3 regions of the Nocardia glycosmidis genome follow, and region 1 is predicted to be linked to each of the others. Evidence: riboswitches for the same ligand, from Rfam matches in the RefSeq annotation. Region 1 holds a riboswitch; each other region holds the start of a gene.
The links. A riboswitch is a leader RNA that binds a small molecule or an ion and turns the genes downstream of it on or off. The one in region 1 is predicted to bind cobalamin.
Positions count from the first base shown of each region.

Region 2: it holds a riboswitch for cobalamin, as region 1 does, so the genes downstream of both, ACT86A_RS19700 (CbtB domain-containing protein) here and glyA (serine hydroxymethyltransferase) in region 1, are expected to answer to the same signal.
Region 3: it holds a riboswitch for cobalamin, as region 1 does, so the genes downstream of both, cobN (cobaltochelatase subunit CobN) here and glyA (serine hydroxymethyltransferase) in region 1, are expected to answer to the same signal.

Region 1 covers NZ_JBQWRH010000001.1:450,369-452,564, reverse strand. Annotated here, with positions in the region: partial or broken gene glyA (serine hydroxymethyltransferase) at 80-1,378, opposite strand; cobalamin riboswitch at 1,533-1,677, opposite strand; gene ACT86A_RS02005 (LysR family transcriptional regulator) at 2,056-2,196, opposite strand, start outside.
Region 2 covers NZ_JBQWRH010000015.1:123,388-125,583, forward strand. Annotated here, with positions in the region: gene ACT86A_RS19690 (alpha/beta fold hydrolase) at 1-195, opposite strand, end outside; gene mhuD (mycobilin-forming heme oxygenase MhuD) at 254-568, shown strand; cobalamin riboswitch at 772-926, shown strand; gene ACT86A_RS19700 (CbtB domain-containing protein) at 957-1,151, shown strand; gene ACT86A_RS19705 (CbtA family protein) at 1,142-1,933, shown strand; gene ACT86A_RS19710 (hypothetical protein) at 1,969-2,196, shown strand, end outside.
Region 3 covers NZ_JBQWRH010000007.1:54,995-57,190, forward strand. Annotated here, with positions in the region: gene cobN (cobaltochelatase subunit CobN) at 1-1,062, opposite strand, end outside; cobalamin riboswitch at 1,097-1,225, opposite strand; gene ACT86A_RS10915 (ferredoxin-like domain-containing protein) at 1,258-2,196, shown strand, end outside.

The DNA of each region.
Region 1 (2,196 bases):
TTCTGCTCCTGGGCCCGCGCCGAACCCGCACCGCGGGGCGCCCACCCGTGGCGGGCGCCCACCGGCCGACCGGTGGTGAGACGAGCTTCCAGTCTTCGAGGCCCTGGTAGAGCGGGACGCTGCGGGCCAGCTCGCAGACCCGCCCACGCAGGGTCTCCACATCGGAGGTGCCCGCCACAGCGGCGGCAATGATCTCAGCCACCTCGGTGAACTCGGTGTCACCGAAGCCACGGGTGGCCAAGGCCGCGGTGCCGATGCGCAGACCCGAAGTGACCATCGGCGGACGCGGGTCGAACGGAACGGCGTTGCGATTCACCGTGATACCGATCTCGTGCAGCAGGTCTTCGCCCTGCCTGCCGTCGAGCTCGCAGTTGCGCAAGTCGACCAGCACCAGGTGCACATCGGTGCCGCCAGTCAGCACCGACACACCCTTTTCTTCGACATCGGCGCCGGTCAGACGCTCGGCCAGAATGCGGGCACCCGACAGCGTGCGCTGCTGACGATCGCAGAACTCCTCGGTCGCGGCGATCTTGAACGCGGCGGCCTTGGCAGCGATCACGTGCATGTGCGGACCCCCCTGCTGACCGGGGAACACCGCCGAGTTGATCCTCTCGGCGAATTCCTGCTTGGCCAGGATCAGGCCGGAGCGGGGGCCGCCCAAAGTCTTGTGCACGGTCGAGGACACGACATCGGCGTAGGGCACCGGCGAGGGGTGCAGGCCCGCGGCGACCAGACCGGCGAAGTGCGCCATGTCTACCCATAGGTAGGCGCCGACCTCGTCGGCGATCTCGCGGAAGGTCGCGAAGTCCTGATGACGCGGATAGGCCGACCAGCCTGCGACGATCACCTTCGGTTGCGACGCTTTGGCGATGTCACGCACCTCGTCCATGTCGATGCGGTGGTCTTCCTTGCTGACCCCGTAGGAGTGCACCTCGTAGAGCTTGCCGGAGAAGTTCAGGCGCATGCCGTGCGTGAGGTGACCGCCGTGCGCGAGGTCGAGGCCGAGCAGTTTGTCGCCCGGTTCCATCAGCGACATCAGCACCGCGGCGTTCGCTTGCGCGCCGGAATGCGGTTGCACGTTGGCGAATTCCGCGCCGAACAGCTCTTTCGCGCGGTCGCGCGCCAGGTTCTCCACCACGTCGACGTGCTCGCACCCGCCGTAATAACGCCGTCCCGGGTAACCTTCGGCGTACTTGTTGGTGAGCACGCTGCCCTGCGCCTGCAGCACCGCGCGCGGCACGAAGTTCTCCGAGGCGATCATCTCGAGGGTGTCACGTTGACGGGCGAGCTCACCCGCCATCGCGGCGGTCAACTCGGGATCGAGCTCACCGAGAGATTGGGTATTCACCGAACGAGCGGTGGGAGTGGATTCGGCCACGATGTGTTCTCCGTCGGATGGCAGGAACGGCCGTCACCCTGGCGGCGCTCAACCACGAGTCCCGAACTCGAACAACACTATTCGGGACGGAGTCGGCGCGCGCCCGATCCATGAGGCGACGACCGCCGGACACGGTGCGCCCGGCACAGCTTCAGGTCTTCGGACTCACAGGCACCGGCCGGGGACCCCCGCTGCCAGCTACTGACCATCGCTTCCCGGACACATCCGTGCCCAGTACTGTTGACGGCGTTCGTTCCTGCTTACCGCTGCGGGACAACCCCGGATTCCACCGGGTTCCCCTCGCCACCTCGAACGCCACACGGCGCGAGATGCCGATACCGGCGACCGAGCGGGGACTCCCGACATCCAGGTCGCTGGCGAACCAGCTGCACCGACAGAGTACGACACTCCACCCACATCACGCCTGTAACTCACCTCACACTCACGGCCCCCGCCCACCCCGAACCGGCGCATCCACTGATCACGCGCCATCCACACTGAAAATCGTGAGCCAATTCAGGACCGACGCCAATTCAGGACCGACACAGCCGCGCCGGTACGCAGGCCGGACGAGGATCGGTATGCAGCAATGTGTCAACACCTCTGCGAGTTGACCGACTACCGCGAGCCCCGCCGCGAGCTCAGCCGACTGATCGAGCTGGGGATTGCGGCCGCGGTTATGCCTCAGCTTCCGCGACAACCAGCTCGCAATCCGGGATGAGACTCACGAGCTGGTTCGCGATGGTCTGGGCGACGGACACGAACGACCGCACCCTGGCATTCCCGTTCCCCCGCCGATAGCCCACACCGGCCACGCT
Region 2 (2,196 bases), on a different contig from region 1:
GACGAATGCCTCGGTTGTCAGCTGGGCGGGCGCGGGTCTGCCATGTCCGGCGGCATCGAAGGTGTAGACGTGGCCGTGTTCGCGCAGCCAGTCCAATTGATCGCGCCAGGTGCGCGCGCTGCCCATCAGTCCGTGCAACAGCAGAATCGGCGCGCCTGCTCCGCCTTCGTCGTGCAACCCGTCGTCGTGCAACATCGGTTCGACAATACGAGCCGCTGAGCACTTTTTCGGCGGCAACCGCTAGCTTGGACTCATGGCTGTTGTGAAGATCAATGCGATCGAGGTTCCCGAGGGCGCGGGCCCCGAGTTGGAGAAGCGGTTCGCCCACCGTGCGCACGCGGTAGAGAACTCACCCGGCTTCCTCGGCTTCCAGCTGCTGCGCCCGGTCGCCGGGGACAGCCGCTATTTTGTTGTCACCCAGTGGGATTCGGAGGAATCCTTCGCCGCCTGGCGCGATGGACCCGCGCGCGAGGCGCACGCGGGCGAGCGCCAGAAGCCGGTCGCGACGGGTGCTTCCCTGCTGGAATTCGAAGTCGTGCTCGACGTCGCCGGGAAGCCCGCGAACTGAGCCCGATCGGGCGGCCGTTGAGCCCATGTGGTGACGCGGGCTGCCGCTGAACGTGCGCTGCCGGGCGAAGTTCGCGCCGGAGCGAGCGCGCGGCAGCCGCAGTCGGCCCGTCGCTGACGCCGCGGTCCTCGATGTCTTTCGCCGGGCAGGTCTGCCTGCCCGGCGACTCGCCCGACGCCGTGGTACGCCCTGCCGGTCGCTGTTGACGCCGGGGGGCATGAGGTGTCACAGTTCGAAGGACCAACGCGAGGGTGATGCGGTAATTCCGGTGCGAATCCGGAGCGGTCGCGCCACTGTATTCCATGCGCCGAGTCCGGTGCCGGAAAAGCCAGACACCGGCACCGTCGCGCCACCACCCGACGGGACGCGTATCCCAAGGAGGACTCGCATGGCCATCGCACATTCGCCCAGCCGGGCAACGGACCCCCTCGCGACCGTACTCGTCACGGTCGGTGTCGTTCTTCTCGCACTACTCACGCTCTACCTGGTCGGGTTCGACCAGGGCGTCATCTCGCGCAGCGGGATGTACCTGCATGAGCTGATGCACGACGGACGCCACCTGCTGGGGCTTCCGTGCCACTGATCGGTTCATTCGGAACACTGCTGCTTCGCGGCCTGCTGGCCGGCCTCATCGCCGGCTTGCTGGCCGCGACAGTCGGTTATTTCGTCGGCGAACCCAAGGTGGACGCCGCGATCGCCATCGAAGAATTGGGCTCCGCCGCCGAGCATCCACATGGCGAACACGCTGAGTCGCCGGGCGGTCATTCCCACGCAGACGCGGACGAACCACTGGTGAGCCGGACCGGCCAGAAATTCGGACAGTTCCTCGCGCTCGGACTGGCCGGGCTGGCGCTCGGCGCCATCTATGCCTCGGTCGCGCACGTAGCGCGGCGCTACACCACCCTGTCCGGCCCGCGGCTCGCATTGGCGTTGGGCGCGGCCGGATGGGCCGCCATCGTCGCGGTACCGTTCTTCAAATACCCGGCCAATCCGCCGGCGGTGGGCGACCCCGACACCATCGACAACCGCACTTTGCTGTGGCTGGCGGCGGTGCTGCTCGGCATCGTGGCCGTCGGTGCCGCGGTGGTCGTGTTCACCGCCTTGCGCGCACAGCTGTCCACGGTGCGGCTGATCGGCGGTGTCGCCGCGTTCGCCGTGGTGACAACGCTCGGCTACGTCCTATTGCCCGCCGTGAACGAGGTGGGCGCGGATTTCCCGGCCACCCTGCTGTGGGAGTTCCGGATGGCGTCACTGGCCGAAACCGCCACACTGTGGACCTGCCTGGCCCTGGGCTTCGCCGCGCTCACCGAATTCGCGACGCGTACCGATACCCCGGTACGGGTAAGGGCCGCTACCGCGGACTGATTCGCGTCCAGAAGCGCTGAGGCAGTGTCGGTTCTATGACCGGCACTGCTCTTTCTTCCTGGCCCGCCCCACCGCGGTTGTCCGCCTCCGCGCCACCCCGCGCTGTTCGCATCGCGTTCGTCGCGCTTGTCGTAGCGTTGCTGGCCGGCGTCGTCGAGGCGATCGCGCGAGCAGCGGTCGCATTCGACGCCGACCCGGCAGACCTGGCAGCCGGATTCGGCATCCGCATAGCGATTTACCTGGTCGTGCTGGCCGTCGCGATG
Region 3 (2,196 bases), on a different contig from region 1:
GGCCGGGGTGTCCAGACCGACAGCGTTGCCGATACGGGCGTGCTTGGTCGGGTAGGCCGACAGCATGATCGCGACGCGCTTGCGCGCGGCCGGGATGTGGCGCAGCCGCGCGTAGCGGGTCGCGATACCTGCGACGCGGGCTGCCCGCTCGGCGTCCGGGACATACGTGGACAGCCCGTCGGCGTCGAATTCCTTGAACGAGAAGGGGACCGAGATGATCCGGCCGTCGAACTCCGGCACCGCGACCTGGGTCGCGACGTCCAGCGGCGACAGGCCGTTGTCATCGGCCTCCCACTGAGCACGGCCGGTGGTCAGGCACAGGCCCTGCACGATGGGCACGTCCAGGTCGGCGAGCGCGCCGACGTCCCACGCCTCGTCCGCGCCGCCTGCGGAGGCGGTGGCCGGTTTGGTGCCACCCGCGGCAAGCACAGTCACCACCAGTGCGTCGGACCGGCGCAGGGTCGCCAGGAGCTCGGGTTCGGCGCTGCGCAGCGACGCGCAGAACACCGGCAGCGCCCGTGCGCCCGCCTGTTCGATCGCGGTGCACAGGGCCTCGATGTAGGCGGTGTTGCCCGCGAGATGCTGTGCGCGGTAGTAGATCACCGCGACGGTCGGGCCGTCGCCCGGCGGCGCGGCGACCCGGTCCCATTCACCCCAGGCCGGCAGCTGGACCGGCGGCTCGAAGCCGTGCCCGGTGAGCAGCACGGTGTCGGACAGGAAGTTGTGCAGCTGGCGCAGGTTTTCCGGGCCGCCGGCGGCGAGGTAGTTGTGCGCGTCGGCCGCGACGCCGCCGGGCACGGTGGAGCATTCCATCAGCTCGGCATCCGGAGCGAGCTCGCCACCGAGTGCGACCAGGGGGACGCCGCTGGCACGCAGCGCCGCCAGCCCGTCCTCCCACGCCCGCTTACCGCCGAGAATGCGCACGATCACCAGATCGGCGCCGTCCAGTAGCTGGGGTAGATCATCGACCAGCAGGCGGGCCGGATTGCCCCACCGGTAGTCGGCGCCGCTGGCGCGGGCACTCAGCAGATCGGTGTCGGACGTGGACAACAGCACAATCACGGTGGCAGCCTTCCTCGGGTGACGCGCCCATCGGGGGGTTCGCTGCTCGTCGGCGAGGGTCTGGCTTTTCTACAGTGGCGCGACCGCACCGGATTTCCACCGGTTTCCTCGTCGTCCGCCGAGCACGCCGATGCTACCCGCCACCCAGGTCCGGCTCGAGGGTGCCGTGCCTGCGGTCCGTAGGCTGGACTCGCTATGACACGAGGTGTTCCTGATTCCTGTCCGGGTGTGCTGCGGCTGCACGAGGCTGCCGACGGGCCGCTGGCGCGGATCCGGGTGCCCGGTGGGCGACTCGACCCCGCCCAGGTGCAGGAGCTGGCGGAGGCGGCCCGCGACCTTGCGGACGGGCACATCGAATTCACTTCTCGCGGCAATGTCCAACTGCGGCAGGTCCGCGACGCGCAGCGGTTGACCCAACGACTGGCCGCGGCGGGCCTCTTGCCCAGCCACACTCATGAGCGGGTGCGCAATATCATCGCCTCGCCGCTGTCCGGACGAATCGGCGGCCGATCGGACGTGCGGGCACTGGTGTCCGCGCTGGACGCCGGGCTGCTCGCCGCGCCTCGGCTCGCCGACTTGCCCGGCCGGGTGCTGTTCACCCTCGATGACGGTCGCGGCGACGTCAGCGGACTCGGCGCCGATATCGGTGTGCACGCCGTCGGCGCGGACGAGTTCGCGTTGCTGCTGACGAGCCGCGACACCGGCGTCCGGCTCCCCGCCGCCGACGCGGTCGATGTCATGCTCGCCGCAGCCCACGCCTTTCTGGCGCTACGCGGCGACGACCCGGGCCGCTGGCGGTTGCACGACATCGAACACGGCGCCGATCGCGTAGTCGATATCCTCGGGCTCGCACCCGTCGCCGATCGACTCGAAATGCCTGTGGCGCACAGCCTTCCGATCGGCTGGCTGGAGCAGGACGACGGGTTGGTCAGCCTCGGCGCCGGTGTGCGCCTCGGACGCCTGCCCGCCCGCACCGCCGAGTTCCTGGCCGCCGTCGAGCGACCGATCTTCGTCACGCCGTGGCGCGGCCTGGTGGTGCCGGACCTGGCGGAGTGGGCCGCCGAACAGGTTGTGCGAGCGCTGGCCCCGATGGGTTTGATCTTCGACGCCGACTCGCCATGGCTGCTGGTCAGC